3 regions of the Streptomyces liliiviolaceus genome follow, and region 1 is predicted to be linked to each of the others. Evidence: predicted binding sites of a transcription regulator. Region 1 holds the regulator's gene; each other region holds the start of a gene.
What was found. The regulator HrcA, encoded in region 1, represses chaperone genes, less so after heat shock. The targets are predictions, from matches to a motif close to TTNGCACTCNGNNNNNCNGAGTGCNAA.
Positions count from the first base shown of each region.

Region 2: groL (chaperonin GroEL) is a predicted target of HrcA. The motif match lies at 4,418-4,444, and genes of this name have one in related genera.
Region 3: groES (co-chaperone GroES) is a predicted target of HrcA. The motif match lies at 4,332-4,358, and genes of this name have one in related genera.

Region 1 covers NZ_JAGPYQ010000001.1:2,958,885-2,965,836, reverse strand. Annotated here, with positions in the region: gene J8N05_RS12970 (16S rRNA (uracil(1498)-N(3))-methyltransferase) at 1-374, opposite strand, end outside; gene J8N05_RS12965 (nitronate monooxygenase) at 371-1,456, opposite strand; gene dnaJ (molecular chaperone DnaJ) at 1,556-2,695, opposite strand; gene hrcA (heat-inducible transcriptional repressor HrcA) at 2,696-3,712, opposite strand; gene J8N05_RS12950 (MBL fold metallo-hydrolase) at 3,962-4,708, shown strand; gene J8N05_RS12945 (DUF3097 domain-containing protein) at 4,803-5,606, shown strand; gene hemW (radical SAM family heme chaperone HemW) at 5,818-6,952, opposite strand, start outside.
Region 2 covers NZ_JAGPYQ010000001.1:983,364-990,315, forward strand. Annotated here, with positions in the region: gene J8N05_RS04200 (NmrA family NAD(P)-binding protein) at 1-932, shown strand, start outside; gene J8N05_RS04205 (NADH:flavin oxidoreductase) at 1,240-2,391, opposite strand; gene groL (chaperonin GroEL) at 2,628-4,256, opposite strand; gene J8N05_RS04215 (cold-shock protein) at 4,614-4,820, opposite strand; gene J8N05_RS04220 (MoaD/ThiS family protein) at 5,285-5,560, opposite strand; gene thrC (threonine synthase) at 5,630-6,946, opposite strand.
Region 3 covers NZ_JAGPYQ010000001.1:503,882-510,833, reverse strand. Annotated here, with positions in the region: gene J8N05_RS02170 (dipeptidase) at 1-1,007, shown strand, start outside; gene J8N05_RS02165 (class I SAM-dependent methyltransferase) at 1,021-2,232, opposite strand; gene J8N05_RS02160 (polysaccharide deacetylase family protein) at 2,323-3,291, shown strand; gene J8N05_RS02155 (polysaccharide deacetylase family protein) at 3,288-4,052, shown strand; gene groES (co-chaperone GroES) at 4,503-4,811, shown strand; gene groL (chaperonin GroEL) at 4,930-6,555, shown strand; gene J8N05_RS02140 (SDR family NAD(P)-dependent oxidoreductase) at 6,669-6,952, opposite strand, start outside.

The sequences.
Region 1 (6,952 bases):
AGCCCCCGCTCACCCTTCCACTGCGTGATGCAACGCGACGCCGCCCAGGGGACGATCGCGTCGACGCCGGTCTCCGACATGGTCTCGACGGCGAGTTCACCCCGGTCGCCCTTGGGCAGCGCCTGCACGACGGTGATACGGGGGGCGGGCAGCGGCTCCTCGTGGATCACGTGGAGGTCCGCCACGACGAGCCGGTCCTTGCCCTCGGCCGTCATGACGACACCCTCGGCCCAGCGGCCCCGCCCGTCGGTGAGGACCACGTCCTCACCGGTGCGCAGCCGCTTCACGGACACGGCGTGCCGCCCTTCGGACCCGTCGAGCACGAACTGCGGCCCGCCGGGCACCTCGTCGACCACGAACACCGGCGCGGTCATCGCCCGACGCCCCCGTCCTGCTCGGCCGACAACGCTGTCCGGGCGGCGGCGAGTTCGGCCGCGAGCACCTCCACCAGCTGTCCGGCGGGCAGTTCGCGGGCGAGCCGGTGCCCCTGCCCCGCCCACAGCGCCATGCCCTGCGCGTCCCCCGCCTTTGCGGCGGCCTTGCGCAGCGCGGAGGTGAGGTGGTGCACCTCGGGGTAGGCGGCGGGCGCGTACGGCCCGTGCTCGCGCATGAAGCGGTTCATCAGTCCGCGCGCGGGGCGGCCGGAGAACGCCCGCGTCAGCTGCGTACGGACGAAGAGGGGGTTGGTCAGCGCCTGCTTGTGCAGGGCGTTGGCGCCGGACTCGGGGGTGGCGAGGAAGGCGGTGCCCAGCTGGGCGGCGCTCGCGCCGGCGGCCAGCGCCGCGGCGATCTGGCTGCCGCGCATGATGCCGCCGGCCGCGACGATCGGGATCTGCACGGTCTCGCGGACCAGCGCGATGAGCGACAGCAGTCCGATGCCGGAGCCGTCCGTCTCCGGGTTGTCGCGGTGGGTGCCCTGGTGGCCGCCGGCCTCGACGCCCTGCACGATGACCGCGTCGGCGCCCGCCCACTGCACGGCCTGCGCCTCCTCGGCGGTGGTCGCGGTGACGAGGGTGAGCGTGCCGGCCCGGCTCAGGGAGTCGAGGACGTCGCGGGTGGGGCACCCGAAGTGGAAGGAGACGACCGGCACCGGGTTGTCGAGGAGGACGGCGAGCTTGGCGTCGTAGCCGTCGTCGCGTCCGCTGTCGGGGTCGCCCAGTTCGGTCTCGTACCAGGAGGACTCACCGGCGAGCTGGTGGGCGTACACCTCGACGGCCGACCGGTCGGCGTACTCGGGCTGCGGCATGAAGAGGTTCACGCCGAACGGCCTGCTGGTGGCCCCGCGCAGCTGCTTGATGTCCTGGTACATGCCGTCGGCCGTCTTGTAGCCGGCGGCGAGGAAACCGAGCCCCCCGGCCTCGGACACGGCCGCGGCGAGCTGCGGCACGGAGACGCCGCCGGCCATCGGGGCCTGCACGATCGGGAGGGGGAAAAGATCGGTCAGCGCGGAGGACATGACGGCATGTTGTCACGTCCTCCGTACAAGTCCGAATCCGGCCGTCCGCCGGGCATAAGCCACCGGAATCATCCTGCGGCATGCCCGGCGGTTCGCCCGTCAGGTACGGCCGTTGAAGGCGTCCTTCAGCCGGGAGAACAAGCCCTGCTGACCGGGCTGGAACTGCCCGGTGGGCCGCTCCTCGCCCCGCATCTGGGCCAGCTCCCGCAGGACCCGCTCCATCTCGGGATCGAGTTTCGTGGGCGTCATGACCTCGACGTGCACGATCAGGTCGCCGCGTCCGCCGCCCCGCAGATGGGTGATGCCGCGCCCGTGCTTGGGGATCGACTGCCCGGACTGCGTGCCGGGGCGGATGTCGACCTCTTCGAGCCCGTCGAGCGTCTCCAGCGGGACCTTGGTACCGAGCGCCGCCGCGGTCATCGGGATGGTGACCGTGCAGTGCAGATCGTCGCCGCGCCGCTGGAACATGTTGTGCGGCAGCTCGTGGATCTCCACGTACAGGTCGCCGGCGGGGCCGCCGCCGGGGCCGACCTCGCCCTCGCCCGCGAGCTGGATCCGGGTGCCGTTGTCGACACCGGCGGGGATCTTCACGGTCAGGGTCCGGCGCGAGCGCACCCGTCCGTCGCCCGCGCACTCGGGGCACGGCGTCGGGACGACCGTTCCGAAGCCCTGGCACTGCGGACACGGCCGGGACGTCATGACCTGGCCCAGGAAGGACCGCGTGACCTGGGAGACCTCGCCACGACCGCGGCACATGTCACAGGTCTGCGCGGAGGTGCCGGGGGCGGCGCCCTCACCGCTGCAGGTGGTGCAGACGACGGCCGTGTCGACCTGGATGTCCTTCGTCGTGCCGAAGGCCGCCTCGTCGAGCTCTATCTCCAGCCGGATCATCGCGTCCTGGCCGCGCCGCGTGCGCGACCGGGGGCCACGCTGCGACGCCGTTCCGAAGAACGCGTCCATGATGTCCGAGAAGTTGCCGAAGCCGCCGGCTCCGAAGCCGCCCGCGCCACCGCCGCCCGCCTGGGACAGCGGGTCGCCACCGAGGTCGTAGACCTGCTTCTTCTGCGGGTCCGACAACACCTCGTACGCGGCGTTGATCTCCTTGAAGCGCTCTTGCGTCTTCGGATCGGGGTTGACGTCCGGGTGCAGCTCGCGGGCGAGCCGCCGGAATGCCTTCTTGATCTCGTCCTGGGACGCGTCGCGGCGCACGCCGAGTACGGCGTAGTAGTCCGTGGCCACTTACGACTCCGCCAGGATCTGTCCTACGTACCGTGCCACCGCTCGTACCGCTCCCATCGTTCCGGGGTAATCCATGCGCGTCGGTCCGACCACGCCGAGTTTGGCGACTGCTTCGCCGCCCGAACCGTAGCCGACCGAGACCACAGAAGTGGAGTTGAGTCCCTCATGGGCGTTCTCGTGACCGATCCGTACGGCCATGCCCGAATCGTTGACCTCGCCGAGGAGTTTGAGGAGCACGACCTGCTCCTCCAACGCTTCGAGCACCGGACGGATCGTGAGGGGAAAATCATGTCCGAAGCGCGTCAGATTGGCGGTGCCGCCGATCATCAGCCGCTCCTCGGTCTCCTCGACAAGAGTCTCCAGGAGGGTGGAGAGCACGGTAGCGACCGTGCCCCGGTCCTCCGACTCGAAGGCGTCGGGGAGATCCTGCACCAGTTGGGGGACATCCGCGAAACGGCGCCCCGTGATCCTGCTGTTGAGCCGCGCGCGCAGATCTGCCACGGAGACCTCCCCGAAGGGGGCCGGGCAGTCCACCATGCGCTGCTCGACGCGCCCGGTGTCCGTGATCAGTACGAGCATGACGCGGGCCGGGGCCAGCGCGAGCAGCTCCACATGACGCACGGTCGAGCGGGTCAGCGACGGGTACTGGACGACCGCCACCTGCCGGGTGAGCTGTGCGAGGAGCCGCACGGTCCGCCCCACGACGTCGTCGAGGTCGACGGCACCGTCCAGGAAGTGGTGGATCGCCCGCCGCTCGGGCGCCGTCATCGGCTTGACGCCCGCGAGCTTGTCGACGAAGAGCCGGTAGCCCTTGTCCGTGGGGATGCGCCCCGCACTCGTGTGCGGCTGCGCGATGTACCCCTCGTCCTCCAGGACCGCCATGTCGTTGCGGACGGTCGCCGGTGACACGCCCAGCCGGTGGCGCTCCGTGAGCGCCTTCGAGCCGACCGGCTCCTCCGTGCCCACGTAGTCCTGGACGATGGCGCGCAGCACTTCGAGCCTGCGTTCACTGAGCATCGCGCACACCTCCCGTGGTCTTCCGCGCGGTCATCGGTCGTCAGTCGGTCGTCATCGGCGGTGCCGCCTGGCACTCAGCGCGCGCGAGTGCCAGCATCCCCGCGCCAAGTGTACGGCCGGTGGGTACGGGCCGGGCAAGGGCGGGCCTGCGATGTCGTGACGCCGGGCACATCGGACAGGCGACGTGTACGAGGGTGTCCCGCTCTGTCGGGAACATGCGGGCGCGGCCGACGGGGTTAGCGTCGGCGCATGAACGTGACATGGGAAGGGCCCGGGCGCGACGGAACCGGCTGGGAGGAGCTGTCCCCGTACGCGGGGCGCTGCCGGCTCCCGGGGTGGGACTGCACGGCCGGGCTCGTGGTCGGCGAGGACGCGGCGCTCATGATCGACGCGGGGTCCAGCGTGCGGGAGGGCGCGCGACTGCGCACGCGGGCGCACGGGTTGCTCGGGGGCGGGCGCGTCACGCATCTCGCGCTCACGCATCCGCACTTCGACCATGTCTTCGGGGCGGCGGCGTTCGCGGGGGCCGAGGTGTTCGCCGCGGTGGGCGCCGAACTGGTCCTGGGCGAGGGCCGGGAGGAACTGCTCGCGGACGCCGTGCGCAACGGCGCCGATCCCGGGGAGGCGGCCGAGGCGGCGGATCTCCTGGTGCGGCCCCGGCATCTCGTCTCCGGCGAGTGGACGCTCGACCTGGGCGGTGGCCGGCAGGTCCTGCTGGCGAACGTGGGCCCCGGGCACACGGGCCACGACCTCGCGGTCCTGGTCGCCGGGCCCGGCTCCCCGGAGATCGTCTTCTGCGGCGACCTCGTCGAGGAGTCCGGCGAACCCCAGGCGGGCCCGGACGCCGTGCCCTCCCGCTGGCCCGCCGCGCTGGACCGCCTGCTGGACCTCGGGGGCGAGGACGCGCTGTACGTGCCCGGGCACGGGGCGGTGGTGGACGCGGCGTTCGTACGGGCCCAACGGGAGGCGCTGGCACGGCGTTTCGACGTGCCGTGAGTCGTGCGGCGAGTCGTGCCGCGAGTCCTGCCGCGAGCGCCGCTCCGGGGTGTCGGTGTACGTGCGGGGCCCTGCTTCTCCTATCGTCATCCGAATGCGCCAGTACTCAGCGGATCTGACCCCTCCGTGGAAGAAGCCCAAGCCCGTGCCCGAGGTGGCGGCGGAGCCGGGGCTCGTGGTCGAGGAGCCCGGCACCGGGTTCTGCGGTGCCGTGATCCGCTGCGAGGCGGGCACGGTGACGCTGGAGGACCGCTTCGGCAAGCACCGGGTGTTCCCGTTGGAACCGCGCGGCTTCCTCCTGGAAGGGCGCGTGGTGACCCTCGTACGCCCGTCGGCCGCGCCGGTACGCCCCACGCGCACGGCGTCCGGGTCGGTCGCCGTGCCCGGGGCGCGGGCCCGGGTGGCCCGTGCGGGACGCATCTACGTCGAGGGCCGCCACGACGCCGAACTGGTGGAGCGGGTCTGGGGCGACGACCTGCGCATCGAGGGCGTCGTCGTCGAGTACCTGGAGGGCGTCGACGACCTGCCCGCCATCGTCGACGAGTTCGGTCCCGGGCCGGACGCGCGGCTCGGGGTCCTGGTGGACCACCTGGTCCCCGGCACGAAGGAGTCGCGGATCGCGGCGGCCGTGACGAGCGAGTACGCGCTGGTCGTGGGCCATCCGTACATCGACGTCTGGGAGGCGGTGAAGCCGGCGTCCGTGGGTATCCCGTCCTGGCCGCGGGTGCCGCGGGGGCAGGACTGGAAGACGGGGGTCTGCCGGGCTCTGGGGTGGCCGGAAAACACGGGCGCGGCGTGGGAGCGGATCCTGGACTCGGTCCACTCGTACCGGGACCTCCAGCCGGAGCTCCTGGGCAGAGTGGAAGAACTGATCGACTTCGTCACGGCACCGGAGTAGGGGCGTTTTCTTCCGCCCCCGCCGCCCCTACCCGTTCCCGTCAACGACTCGGGGGCCAGCCCCCGAACCCCCGCTCCTCAAACGCCGGAGAGGCTAACTCCTAGCCCGTCCGGCGTTTGAGGACGAGCGCGAAGCGCGATACGGGGGCGAGGGGCGCAGCCCCATGCGTGGACGGGAACGGGTAGGGGCGGCGGGGGCGGAAGAACCCGGCCTAGTCCACCAGGTCCCGGACCACCCCGTCCGCCAGCAACCGCCCCCGCAGGGTGAGCACCGCCCGCCCCTCCGAGAACGGCCCCGCCTCAAGCAACCCCTCCGCCAGCGCACGCGAAGCCGCCGCCAGCCCATCCACCCGCAGCAGCGACAACGGACACCCCGACACCAACCGCAGCTCCAGCAGAATCCGCTCGACCCGCCGGTCCTCGTCGGACAACAGCTCACGCCCGGCGCCGGGCGACCGCCCACCCGCCAACGCCCCCGCGTACGCGCCCGGGTGCTTGACGTTCCACCACCGCACCCCGCCCACATGGCTGTGGGCCCCGGGCCCGGCCCCCCACCAGTCGGCCCCGCGCCAGTACAGCTCGTTGTGGAGGCACCGCCCGGCCTCGGAGGTGGCCCAGTTGGAGACCTCGTACCAGGAGAACCCCGCCTGCGACAGACGATCCTCGGCCATCAGGTAGCGGTCCGCGTGGACGTCGTCGTCGGTCATCGGCACCTCGCCGCGCCGGATACGCCGGGCGAGCTGCGTCCCCTCCTCGACGATCAGCGCGTACGCGGACACATGGTCGGGCCCGGCGCCGATCGCCGCGTCGAGCGAGGCCCGCCAGTCGTCGTCGCTCTCACCGGGAGTGCCGTAGATGAGGTCGAGGTTCACATGGTCGAAGCCGGCCGCGCGGGCCTCGGCGACGCACGCCTCGGGCCGGCCGGGGGTGTGGGTGCGGTCGAGGATCTGCAGCACGTGCTTGCGCGCGCTCTGCATGCCGAAGGAGATCCGGTTGAACCCACCGGCCCGGAGGGTGGCCAGATATCCGGGGTCCACCGACTCCGGATTGGCCTCCGTGGTGATCTCCGCGTCGTCCGCGAGCCCGAACTCGTCCCGGACGGCCCCCAGCATCCGTACGAGATCGTCGGCGGCCAGCAGGGTGGGCGTACCGCCGCCGACGAAGACCGTGCGGACGGGCCGCGGATCGTCACCGAGGACCTTGCGGGCGAGACGGACCTCGTCGATCAGGGTCTCGGCGTAGTTGTCGCGGGAGGCCAGCACGCCCCCGGAACCGCGCAGCTCCGTCGCCGTGTACGTGTTGAAGTCGCAGTAGCCGCAGCGCGTCGCGCAGTACGGGACGTGCAGA
Region 2 (6,952 bases), 2.0 Mb from region 1:
CCGGAACCACAGGCTCAGACTCCGCACCCGTCCTGGTCACGGGCGCCACCGGCAGACAGGGCGGCGCCACCGCCCGCGCCCTGCTCACGGCGGGGATTCCCGTACGGGCGCTGGTACGCGACCCGGCCACGGACCGCGCCAAGGCCGTCGAGGCGCTCGGCGCGGAACTGGTCACCGGCGATCTCCACGACCGCGACTCCGTGACGCGCGCCGCTCAGGGCGTCCGCGCGGTCTTCTCCGTACAGATGCCCGGCATCACGGAGGACGGCTTCGACTTCGACGGGGAGGTGCGGCAGGGCGTCAACCTCATCGAGGGCGCCAGGGCGGCCGGAGTGCCGCAGTTCGTGCACACCTCCGTCAGCGGTGCCGGTCAGCACACGGAGGATCCCGGCTGGGCCGAGGGGCGGTGGGCGTCGACGGCGGCCACGCTGGAGGCCAAGCGGGAGATCCAGGACCGGCTCCGCGAGGCGGGCTTCCCCCGCTGGACGCTGCTCAAGCCGGGCTTCTTCATGGAGAACTTCCTCCCGTCGATGCGGTTCCTGTTCCCGCGCGGGGTCGAGGGCGGGATCGTCAGCGTGCTCAAGCCCACGACCCACCTGTCCCTCGCCGCGGTGGACGACATCGGCACGGCTGCCGCCGCGGCCGTCGCAGCGCCGGAACGGTTCGACCGCGTCGAGCTGGAACTGGCCAGCGACTACCTGTCGATGGCGCGGATCGCCGAGATCCTCTCCCGGGCGCTGGGTACGCGTCTGGCGGCGCCGGACATGACGGAGGTGGAGGCGCTGGCCGCTGGGATGCCGGCGATGGGGGCGTCGCACGAGCGCCTGAACGTCGTCGGTCAGCCCGGCCGCCCCCAGTTCGCCCGCGACCTCGGCATCGCCCTGACCCCCTTCGAACGGTGGACAACCCAACACCTGCCCCCGACAACCTGACCCCGTCTGCTCCGCCCCCGCCGCCCCTACCCATCCCCGTCCACACATGGGGGCTCCGCCCCCTCGCCCCCTTTCGCGCAGTTCCCCGCGCCCCTAGCTACCTAGGGGCGCGGGGAACTGCGCGAGCAACCCCCACCACCCCGCAGCCAACCCCCCACCCGCACCCCCACCCCCTAGGGGCGCGGGGAACTGCGCAATCCCGTAGGCCCGCCCCCACCGGACCCGCACGGACAGGGGCGCGGGGAACTGCGCAATCGGTTGGCCCCACCCCCACCGGCCCGCAGCCAAAGCCGCGCCCCGCCCGAAATCAGCTGAGCGAGCGCAGCGCCCCCGCATCGAAGGCAGCCAGTTCCCCGAACCGCCCGTCCAGCACCTTCACGGCCCACTCCGGGTCCTGGAGCAGCGCGCGGCCGACCGCGATCATGTCGAACTCCTCGTTCTCCAGCCGGTCGAGCAGATCGTCGATGCCCTTGACCGGCGCGCCCTCGCCACGGAACCCCTTGAGGAAGTCCCCGTCCAAGCCGACCGACCCGACGGTGATGGCGGGCTTGCCGGTGAGCTTCTTCGTCCAGCCGGCCAGGTTCAGGTCGGAGCCGTCGAACTCCGGCAGCCAGTAGCGCCGCGTCGACGCGTGGAAGGCGTCCACTCCGGCCGCGGCCAGGGGCGCCAGCAAAGAGTCGAGCTCCGCCGGGGTCTGTGCCAGGCGCGCCTTGTAGACCTCCTGCTTCCACTGCGAGTAGCGGAAGAGGACGGGGAAGGTCGGCGAGACGACCGCCCGCACCGCGGCCACGATCTCCGCGGCGAACTTCGTACGGGCGACGAGGTCCCCGCCGTACCCGTCCGTGCGGCGGTTGGTGCCCGCCCACAGGAACTGGTCGAGCAGATAGCCGTGCGCGCCGTGCAGCTCCACCCCGTCGAAGCCGATGCGCTCGGCGTCGGCCGCGGCGTCGGCGAAGGCCTGGATGACGTCGTCGAGGTCGGCCTGGGTCATCTCCTTGCCCTGGCCGGCGGTGCCGTCCATGCGCAGGCCGGACGGACCGACCGCGGGCGCGTCCGCGAACGGCGGTTCCCCGGCGGAGCGCACCATGCCGATGTGCCAGAGCTGCGGCACGATCGTCCCGCCCGCCGCGTGCACGTCCGCGGCGACCTTCGCCCACCCGGCGAGCTGCTCCTCGCCGTGGAACCGCGGGACCCGGTCGCTGTTCCCGGCCGACTCGTGGCCCACGTACGTGCCTTCGGTGACGATCAGACCGACACCGGCGGCGGCGCGGCGCGCGTAGTACGACGCCACGTCCTCCCCGGGAACTCCGCCCGGCGAGAACTGCCGGGTCATCGGCGCCATCGCGATCCGGTTCGGAACGGTCAGCCCGTTGAGGGCGACGGGCCGGGAGAGAACCTCGGCGGCGCGGGAGGCGGAGGGAGAGGCGGAGGCGGCGACGGTCACGTGGGGGCTCCTCATGGGGGGAGAAGGGAGGGAATTGCACATCCCATCGGGTATGTGCATGCGCATGGATAACTCCCCGGACAACCATCCCGGCGACCGAGGCATTCCGCCGCCCCGCCGCCCACCCCTGTGACCCCGGACACGCCCGAGGGCGGCACCCCTGGAATGGGGTGCCGCCCTCGGTTCGTACAGCTGTGATGAAGCAGTGCCGCAGCGGTGCCGCGGCGGTGGACCGCCGATCCGTCTCCGGATCAGAAGTCCATGTCACCGCCCGGCATACCGCCACCGGCGCCGGCGCCGGCCGCGGCCTTCTCCGGCTTGTCGGCGATGACGGCCTCGGTGGTGAGGAACAGCGCGGCGATGGAGGCGGCGTTCTGCAGGGCGGAACGCGTGACCTTCGCCGGGTCGATGATGCCCTCGGCGATCATGTCCACGTACTCACCGGACGCGGCGTTGAGGCCGTGACCGACGGGCAGGTTGCGGACCTTCTCGACGATGACGCCACCCTCAAGACCGCCGTTGACGGCGATCTGCTTGAGCGGGGCCTCCAGGGCGAGCTTCACGGCGTTGGCGCCGGTCGCCTCGTCACCCGAGAGCTCAAGCTTCTCGAAGACCGAGGAAGCCTGGAGCAGAGCCACGCCACCACCGGCGACGATGCCCTCCTCGACGGCCGCCTTCGCGTTGCGAACGGCGTCCTCGATGCGGTGCTTGCGCTCCTTGAGCTCGACCTCGGTGGCGGCACCGGCCTTGATGACGGCCACGCCGCCGGCCAGCTTCGCCAGACGCTCCTGGAGCTTCTCGCGGTCGTAGTCCGAGTCCGAGTTCTCGATCTCGGCACGGATCTGGTTGACCCGGCCCTGGACCTGGTCGGCCGAGCCGGAGCCGTCCACGATCGTGGTCTCGTCCTTGGTGATGACGACCTTGCGGGCGCGGCCCAGCAGGTCCAGACCCGCGTTCTCCAGCTTCAGGCCGACCTCCTCGGAGATGACCTCGCCGCCCGTGAGGATGGCGATGTCGCCGAGCATGGCCTTGCGGCGGTCACCGAAGCCCGGAGCCTTGACGGCGACGGACTTGAAGGTGCCACGGATCTTGTTGACGACCAGCGTCGACAGCGCCTCGCCCTCGACGTCCTCGGCGATGATCAGCAGCGGCTTGCCGCCCTGCATGACCTTCTCAAGGAGCGGGAGCAGGTCCTTGACGTTGGCGATCTTCGAGTTGGCGATCAGGATGTACGGGTCGTCGAGGACGGCCTCCATACGCTCCATGTCGGTGGCGAAGTACGCCGAGATGTAGCCCTTGTCGAAGCGCATGCCCTCGGTGAGCTCAAGCTCAAGACCGAAGGTCTGCGACTCCTCGACGGTGATGACGCCTTCCTTGCCGACCTTGTCCATCGCCTCGGCGATGAGCTCGCCGATCTGGGTGTCGGCGGCGGAGATGGAGGCCGTGGAAGCGATCTGCTCCTTGGTCTCGACATCCTTGGCCTGCTCAAGAAGGGCACCGGAGACGGCCTCGACGGCCTTCTCGATACCGCGCTTGAGGGCCATCGGGTTGGCACCGGCGGCTACGTTGCGCAGACCCTCGCGGACCAGCGCCTGGGCGAGCACGGTCGCCGTGGTCGTTCCGTCGCCGGCGACGTCGTCCGTCTTCTTGGCGACTTCCTTGACCAGCTCTGCGCCGATCTTCTCGTACGGGTCCTCAAGCTCGATCTCCTTGGCGATGGAAACACCATCGTTGGTGATCGTGGGGGCGCCCCACTTCTTCTCTAGGACGACGTTACGACCCTTGGGGCCAAGGGTGACCTTGACGGCGTCGGCGAGCTGGTTCATCCCGCGCTCGAGACCGCGCCGTGCCTCCTCGTCGAACGCGATGATCTTGGCCATGTGAAGTGGTCCTCCCGGACTGGGGTGGAATCTCCAGGACCGCGCCCGCGCCCGCGACGGACGGCCTGCAGACCTCGTGGTTCCTTGCCCCACCTGGCCTGCGGGCCTCACTGACCCGGTCCTCGTTGTCACTCTCACCTTCAGAGTGCTAACGCCAATGATTAGCACTCGACCCATGCGAGTGCAAGCGCCTCTCAATGATCCGCAGGTGGGAGGGGGTGCGAGGCAGGGGCGCCCGATGACCTTGAGGCGCCCCCGGCCTTTCGCGCCCGGCGTCCGGACATGCCGAAGGGCCCGCACCCGGGAGGTACGAGCCCTTCGGAAGAAGAACGTCGCTGCAGTAAGTCGGCGCGTGCTTCAGCCGGTCGCCAGACGGACCATGTCCGCCTGCGGCCCCTTCTGGCCTTGCGAGATCTCAAAATCGACCCGCTGACCCTCTTCCAGGGTGCGGTAGCCGTCCATCTGAATCGCGCTGTAGTGGACGAATACATCCGCACCACCGTCGACCGCGATGAAGCCGTACCCCTTCTCCGCGTTGAACCATTTGACGGTGCCCTGAGCCATGCCTAACTCCCCTATTACTGGCCCTTGCACAGACCCGCACTTCGCGGATCCGGGTCAGACCTCACCCCCCAACGGTTGGGGGTGTGCGCCGGAACGCGTCGACCGCGGCTGAATGTATCCGTCCAACTGCCGTCTGCAACAGGTCAATCCGACGAGAATTCCGGGCACGGCTGATCGGAAATATGTGAAGGATTTACGAAGGATCAGGGCAAGTCGGGCCCGGTAAATGCCATAAACGGCTCAAAATGACCAGTTACTTTGGCTACTTCTTGTCGGGCTCCGGGCGCGAACTCATAAGCGCCGATCTTGCGAAGCGAAGCAGCTTCCCCAACTGTACCGCGCTCAACCATACAGAATTGCCCCCTCCGCTTCAGGCGCGGAGGGGGCAATTCGATGAACTCTGCGTGTTCGACATTACCAAGGGTAACGAACGGCGCCGCCGAACGGGGCACCGTGCGGGGCGCTCAGCCTCCGGCGACCGCCGGGATGATCGAGACCCCGACGCCGTCCGGCGTAGCCGTCTCAAGCCCCTGCTCGAAGCGGACGTCGTCGTCGTTCACGTACACGTTGACGAACCGCCGCAGCTTGCCCTGGTCGTCCAGGACGCGGGCGGCGATACCGGTGTGGTTCTTCTCCAGATCGGCGATGACCTCGGCGAGGGTCGCCCCTTCGGCGGCCACTTCGGCCTGCCCACCGGTGTAGGTACGCAGAATGGTGGGGATACGGACGTTGACGCTCACGGGACCTCCATCAGGTAGGGCTGTGGTACAGCGCCCCTTCTTCGGGGGCGCGGGGAACTGCGACAGCGATCAGGACCCGAGCCCAGCCTCGTGGAAGGAGTCGAGGTTCGGGCGGATGGTCGCGGTCAGCCCCGTGTCGGAGGCGACGGCGTCCAGCGTCTTCAGACCGTCCCCCGTGTTGAGGACGACGGTCGTCAGACTCGGGTCCAGCAGACCGGCCTCGATCAGCTTCTTCGTCACCCCCACCGTCACCCCGCCGGCGGTCTCCGCGAAGATCCCCTCGGTCCGCGCCAGCAGCTTGATCGCGTCGACGACCTGGTCGTCGTTCACGTCCTCCACGGCCCCGCCCGTCCGGCGGGCGATGTCGAGCACGTACGGCCCGTCGGCCGGGTTGCCGATGGCGAGGGACTTCGCGATCGTGTCCGGCTTCTGCGGCCGTACGACGTCGTGCCCGGCCTTGTAGGCGACGGACACCGGCGAACAGCCCTCGGCCTGGGCACCGAAGATCTTGTACGGCTTGTCCTCGACCAGACCGAGCTGGATCAGCTCCTTCAGCCCCTTGTCGATCTTCGTCAGCTGCGAACCGGAGGCGATCGGTACGACCAGCTGGTCCGGCAGCCGCCAGCCGAGCTGCTCACAGATCTCGTACGCCAGGGTCTTGGAGCCCTCCGCGTAGTACGGCCGCAGGTTGACGTTGACGAAGCCCCAGCCCTCGCCGGCCGGGTCGCCGATCAGCTCGGAGCAGAAGCGGTTCACGTCGTCGTAGTTGCCCTCGATGCCGACGAGCTCGCCGCCGTAGACCGCGGCCATGACGACCTTGCCCTGCTCCAGGTCGTGCGGGATGAACACGCAGGAACGGAAGCCGGCCCGCGCGGCGGCGGCGCCCACCGCGCCCGCGAGGTTGCCGGTGGAGGAGCAGGAGAGCGTGGTGAAGCCGAAGGCGCGCGCGGCCTCCAGCGCCTGGGCGACGACACGGTCCTTGAAGGAGTGCGTCGGGTTGCCGGAGTCGTCCTTCACGAAGAGCTTGCCGGCGTCGACGCCCAGCTCACGGGCCAGGTTGTCGGCCTTGACGAGCTTGGTCCAGCCCGGGTTGATGTTCGGCTTGTCCGCCACGTCCGCGGGGACGGGCAGCAGCGGCGCGTACCGCCAGATGTTCGCGGGACCGGCTTCGATCCGCTTGCGGAGTTCCTCGGTGTCGTAACCGGAGAAGTCGTACGCGATCTCCAGCGGGCCGAAACACTCCTCGCAGGCGAAGACCGGACCGAGCGGTACGCGGTGACCGCACTCGCGGCAGGAGAGCGCGGCGGCCGGACCGAGATCGACGGCGTTCGCGGAGTCCGCGGAGGGGGTGGAGTTCGTGGTGCTTGCAACTGTCTGCGCAGCCATGGAGGC
Region 3 (6,952 bases), 2.5 Mb from region 1:
GCGGCGTCGGCGCGCAGTACTGGTCGGTCTACGTGCGCTCGGACCTGCCCGGCGCGGTCACGGCGACCCTCGAACAGATCGACTGCGTACGGCAGCTGATCGAGCGCTACCCCGCCGATCTGCGCGCCGCCCTGACCGCCGCCGACATGGAGGCGGCGCGCGCCGAGGGCCGGATCGCCTCGCTGATGGGCGCCGAGGGCGGCCACTCGATCGACAACTCCCTCGCCACGCTGCGCGGCCTGTTCGAGCTGGGGGTCCGCTACATGACCCTCACCCACAACGACAACATCGCGTGGGCGGACTCGGCGACCGACGAGCCGGTCGTCGGCGGCCTGTCGCCGTTCGGCCACGAGGTCGTCCGCGAGATGAACCGCCTGGGCATGCTGGTGGACCTCTCCCATGTGGCCGCCACGACCATGCGGGACGCGCTGGACACCTCCACCGCGCCGGTGATCTTCTCCCACTCGTCCTCGCGCGCGATCTGCGACCATCCGCGCAACATCCCGGACGACGTGCTGGAGCGGCTGCCCGCCAACGGCGGTGTGGCGATGGTGACGTTCGTGCCGAAGTTCGTCCTCCAGGCCGCCGTCGACTGGACGGAGGCCGCGGACGAGAACATGCGCGAGAAGGGCTTCCACCACCTCGACTCGACCGCCGAGGCGATGAAGGTCCACCAGGCCTTCGAGGAGTCCCACCCCCGCCCGGTCGCGACCGTCCCGACGGTCGCCGACCACCTCGACCACATGCGTGAGGTGGCGGGCGTCGACCACCTCGGCATCGGCGGCGACTACGACGGCACGGCGTTCACCCCCGATGGCCTCGGCGACGTCTCCGGCTACCCGAACCTGATCGCGGAGCTCCTGGACCGCGGCTGGTCGAAGCCGGACCTCGCCAAGCTGACCTGGCAGAACTCGGTACGGGTGCTGTCCGCCGCCGAGGACGTGGCGCGCGACGAGCAGTCCCGCAGGGGCCCGTCGAACGCGACGCTGGAGCAGCTGGACGGCTAGGGCCCGTCCGGTCCTAGTCGCCGGGTGCGGTGACGGGGTGCCCCAGGAGCATGGCCGGGGCGCCCTGCACCCGCGTCAGGAACACGGTCGCGGAGTGCGGCCCCTGCGGCTTCACCTTGCGCCGCAGCTCCTCCGGCTCGACCGCAGAGCCGCGCTTCTTCACGGTCAGGATGCCCACCTCGCGCTGCCGCAGCAGCGCCTTGAGCTTCTTGACGCCGAAGGGGAGCCGGTCGGTGATCTCGTAGGCGGTCGCGTACGGGGTGGCCGTCACGGAGTCCGCGGTGACGTAGGCGATGGTCTCGTCGACCAGCCCTCCGCCGTCCAGATCCGCGGCCACCTCGGCGACCAGGTGCGCGCGGATGACGGCGCCGTCGGGCTCGTACAGGAAACGTCCCACGGGCCGTACCGCGGGATCGGGCAGTCCGCGGCCGACGAGGGTGCGCGGGCCGGGCAGCAGGGTCGCGCGGACCGAGCCCGCCTGCCCGGTGCCGAACCACAGCACGGCCTCCTTCACGTCCCCGGCGTCCGAGATCCACTCCGCCCCGGCCTCGGCGGGGACGGCCTCGTGCGGAATGCCCGGGGCGATCTTCAGCGCGGCGAGAGGCGCCTTGAGGGCCGCCTGGACGGCCCACGACAGCGGCGGTGAGTACGCCTCGGGGTCGAAGATCCGCCCGCGCCCGCCCCGGCGCCCCGGATCCACGAACACGGCGTCGTACCCGGCCGTGTCGACCTCGGTGACATCGGCCTCGCGCACCTCGATCAGCTCCGCCAGCCCGAGCGCCTCGGCGTTCGCGCGGGCCACGGCCGCGGTCAGCGGGTCCCGGTCGACGGCGAGGACCCGGATCCCGGCGCGGGCGAGCGCGATCGCGTCACCGCCGATGCCGCAGCACAGGTCGGCCACGGACCGCACCCCGAGGTCCCTGAACCGCGCGGCACGGTACGCGGCGACGCTCGCCCGGGTCGACTGCTCGACCCCGTTCGGCGTGAAGAACATCTGAGCCGCGTCCGCCGCCCCGAACTTCGCGACGGCCCGCTGCCGCAGCCGCGCCTGCCCGAGCGCGGCCGACACGAGCCCGACGGGATGCCCACGCCGCAGCCGCGTCGCCACGGCCAGTTCCTGGGCCGGTTCGGTACCGCGCACCTCGTCCAGCAGGGCACGCCCCTCGGACGTGCGCAGAGCGGCGAAGGAGGCGAGCGGGGAGTCGGGCGGATCGAGGTCGTTCACCGCCCCATTGTGGGCCAGTCGGTGGACGGCACGCGCGCGACGGCGGTGTCGACCCGGCGAAGCCCGCTTGACCTGGGAGTATCCGGCCCCATGCGACTTGTAAGACAATCCCACATCAACGCCGCAAACGGGGTCCGTACGAGTGCCCCGAAAGGGGCGCGGGGAACTGCGCGGCCCGCCCCCACCGGCCCGCAGCCGACCGTCCGTCCGCGCCGAGCAGCGGCTCGCACGGCCCTGACCCTGCTGGCAGCCACCGCACTGGCCACCGCCTGCTCGGCCCCCGCACCCAAGGACATCAAGCCGGCCGCAGGCCAACAGGCAGCCGCCAAACTCCGCCAGGAGCAACGCGCCCACGCCGCAGCCGTGAAGAGATGGGGCCTGCCCAAGGCCCCCCTGCCCGCACCGCCCGCCCCGGCGAAGAAGCCGCACATCGACACCCGTGACGGCTTCGAGGTGGACGACCACGAAGGACTCCCGCCCGTCTTCACGACGATCCCCACCAAGGACAAGGTCGTCTTCCTCACCATCGACGACGGCGCCGAGAAGGACCCGGCGTTCCTGCGGATGATGAGCGAGCTGAAGATCCCGTACACCGCCTTCCTCAGTGACTACCTGGTCAAGGAGGACTACGGGTACTTCAAGAAGATGCAGGCCGCAGGCGTGTCGCTGAACAACCACACCCTCCACCACCGCTTCATGCCGGGCCTGTCGTACGCCGCGCAGAAGCGGGAGATCTGCGGGATGCAGGACGTGATCGAGAAGCGGTACGGAAAGCGGCCGACGCTCTTCCGCCCGCCGTTCGGCAACTACAACGAGGACACCCTGCGGGCCGCCAAGGCCTGCGGCATCAAGGCGGCCCCCCTCTGGAACGAGGAGGTCTTCGTCGACCGCTGGGAGTACCGGGAGTGGGACCGCGACCTGCGCCCCGGGGACATCGTTCTCAGCCATTTCCGCGGCAAGGAGGACTGGGAGGGCACGATGCCCGACATGGTCCGCCGCTTCCTGAAGCTGATCACCGACAAGGGGTACGCGGTGGCGCGCCTGGAGGACTACCTGTGAGGCGCCGGGGGGCCACCGCCGCACTTCTGGCCGGCGTGCTCTGTCTCGCGGGCTGCGCCCAGTCCGTGGACCCCATCGAGCGGCTGGGCAAGAAGGCCGCGCAGAAGGTACGCACGCACGGGCCGCCCGTGGACGCGTACCGCCGCTGGGGGCTGAGCGCCCCGCTCGCCCGTGCGCCCGGCCCGTCCGTCCGGCGGCCCGCCTTACGGGCCGCGGGGCCCGGCCTGCCGCCCGTGGTGGACCGCGTCCCGACCCGCGACAAGGTCGTCTTCCTGACCTTCGACGACGGCGCGGAGCGGGATCCGCGGTTCGTCGACATGGTGCGGGAACTGCGGCTGCCGGTGAGCGTGTTCCTCACGGACAGCGTCGTGGGGCCGGGGTACGCGCACTTCGGCCGGCTGCGCGCGGTCGGTGCGAGCGTGCAGAACCATACGCTCGATCATCCGTATCTGCCGGGGCTGCCGTACGAGGGGCAGCGGGCGGAGATCTGCGGGCAGCAGGAGAAGCTGAAGCGGCGGTTCGGGATCCGGCCGCGGCTGTTCCGGCCGCCGTACGGGAAGTACGACGGCGACACGCTGCGGGCGGCGGGGGACTGCGGTATCTCGGCGGTCGTTCTGTGGCGGGAGTCCGAGCGGTTGCGGGCGGGGGACATTCTGCATTGCCCTGAGGGGGGTGGGGCGTTGACGGGGGCGACCGTCCGGATGCTGCGCCGCATTCAGGAGCAGGGGTTCGCCGTGGCGCGGCTGGAGGACTACCTGTAGGGGCCCCGAGGACCTTTCTCCGCCCCCGCCGCCCCTACCCTCCCCGTCACTGCATGGGGGCTGCGCCCCCTCGCCCCCCTTTGCGCAGTTCCCCGCGCCCCTAGGGGGTGGGGGCAGGGGAAGGGGGCGGGAAAAGTCGGGCGCAGCCCGCTTTTCAGGGGCGCGGGGAACTGCGCGGCCCGCCCCCACCGGGCCGCAGACGAGAACCCTCCAGCCCGTCCGGCGCTTGCGGCAACCCCGATTCCGACCCGCCCGGATGCCGCCAACCGCCGGAGGTAACTGGCACTCCGCTTGACCGAGTGCTAATCGCAGTCATAGTCTCGGCTCTGGCACTCACCGCAGGAGAGTGCCAATAGCGACGGGCAGGTCCGGCACCCGCGACGACGGATCCACCTGGTCGCCACCTCAGACAGTTAACCCCGTGAGATCTCCGAAGGGGGAGGTCGGATCGTGACGACCACCAGCTCCAAGGTTGCCATCAAGCCGCTTGAGGACCGCATTGTGGTCCAGCCGCTCGACGCCGAGCAGACCACCGCCTCTGGCCTGGTCATTCCGGACACGGCGAAGGAGAAGCCCCAGGAGGGCGTCGTCCTGGCCGTCGGCCCGGGCCGCTTCGAGAACGGCGAGCGTCTTCCGCTCGACGTGAAGACCGGCGACATCGTGCTCTACAGCAAGTACGGCGGCACCGAAGTGAAGTACAACGGCGAGGAGTACCTCGTCCTCTCGGCTCGCGACGTGCTCGCGATCATCGAGAAGTAATTCACCCAGGTTTGCTTTGAACTGCGCCCCTGGCCCCAGCGAGTACTGAACACGAGTACTAAAAAAGCGCCGGGTGCCGGGGGCGCCGTTCGTTTTTTGAGAGGACTGAATCAGCTCCATGGCGAAGATCCTGAAGTTCGACGAGGACGCCCGTCGCGCCCTTGAGCGCGGCGTCAACAAGCTTGCCGATACCGTGAAGGTGACGATCGGCCCCAAGGGCCGCAACGTCGTCATCGACAAGAAGTTCGGCGCCCCCACCATCACCAACGACGGCGTCACCATCGCCCGCGAGGTCGAGCTCGACGACCCGTACGAGAACCTCGGCGCCCAGCTGGTGAAGGAGGTGGCGACCAAGACCAACGACATCGCGGGTGACGGTACGACCACCGCCACCGTGCTGGCCCAGGCGCTGGTGCGCGAGGGCCTGAAGAACGTCGCCGCCGGCGCGTCCCCCGCCCTCCTCAAGAAGGGCATCGACGCGGCCGTCGCCGCGGTCTCCGAGGAGCTCCTCGCGACCGCGCGCCCGATCGACGAGAAGTCCGACATCGCGGCCGTCGCCGGTCTGTCCGCCCAGGACAGCCAGGTCGGCGAGCTCATCGCCGAGGCGATGGACAAGGTCGGCAAGGACGGTGTCATCACCGTCGAGGAGTCCAACACCTTCGGTCTGGAGCTGGACTTCACCGAGGGCATGGCCTTCGACAAGGGCTACCTGTCCCCGTACATGGTGTCCGACCAGGAGCGTATGGAGGCCGTCCTCGACGACCCGTACATCCTGATCCACCAGGGCAAGGTCTCCTCCATCCAGGACCTGCTGCCCCTGCTTGAGAAGGTCATCCAGACCAACGCGTCGAAGCCGCTGCTGATCATCGCCGAGGACGTCGAGGGCGAAGCCCTGTCGACCCTGGTCGTGAACAAGATCCGCGGCACCTTCAACGCGGTGGCCGTCAAGGCCCCCGGCTTCGGCGACCGCCGCAAGGCCATGCTCGGTGACATCGCGACGCTCACCGGCGCCACGGTCATCGCCGAGGAGGTCGGCCTCAAGCTCGACCAGGTCGGCCTGGACGTGCTGGGCACCGCCCGCCGCGTGACCGTCACCAAGGACGACACGACCATCGTCGACGGCGGCGGCAACGGCGCCGACGTGGCCGGCCGTGTCAACCAGATCAAGGCCGAGATCGAGTCCACGGACTCCGACTGGGACCGCGAGAAGCTCCAGGAGCGCCTCGCGAAGCTGGCCGGCGGCGTGTGCGTCATCAAGGTCGGCGCCGCCACCGAGGTGGAGCTGAAGGAGAAGAAGCACCGTCTGGAGGACGCCATCTCCGCGACCCGCGCCGCGGTCGAGGAGGGCATCGTCTCCGGTGGTGGCTCCGCGCTCGTCCACGCCGTGAAGGTCCTCGAAGGCAACCTCGGCAAGGCCGGCGACGAGGCGACCGGTGTCGCCGTCGTCCGCAAGGCCGCCGTCGAGCCGCTGCGCTGGATCGCCGAGAACGCCGGCCTGGAGGGTTACGTCATCACCTCCAAGGTCGCCGACCTCGACAAGGGCCAGGGCTTCAACGCCGCGACCGGCGAGTACGGCGACCTGGTCAAGGCCGGCGTCATCGACCCGGTCAAGGTCACCCGCTCCGCCCTGGAGAACGCGGCGTCCATCGCCTCCCTGCTCCTCACGACCGAGACCCTGGTCGTCGAGAAGCCGGCGGAGGAGGAGGCCGAGGCCGCTCACGGTGGCCACGGCCACTCGCACTAGTCGCTGAGCTGAACCCCGCGCCCCTTCGGGCGCAGCATGAAGGCCCGGTACCCGTTTCGGCGGGGCCGGGCCTTCGTGCTGTCTCCGCCTGACGCCTAACAGCACCGACGCGCCTACTTCGGGCCGTACTTGCGGCCCGCCTTGGAGCTGACCCCGTCGGCCAGCCCCCGCGGCGTCACCTTCGCCAGGCCCGCCAGCACCTTGTAGCGCGCGTCCGGAATGGACAGGGACTTGCCCCGCGCGAGGTCGGCGAGACCGGCCGTGACCACCTTGTCGGCGTCCAGCCACATCCAGTCGGGGATGTCGTCCGTGCCCATCCCGGCCCGCTCGTGGAACTCGGTCCGCACGAAGCCGGGGCACAGTGCCATCAGCCGGACGCCGCTGCCCGCCAGGTCCT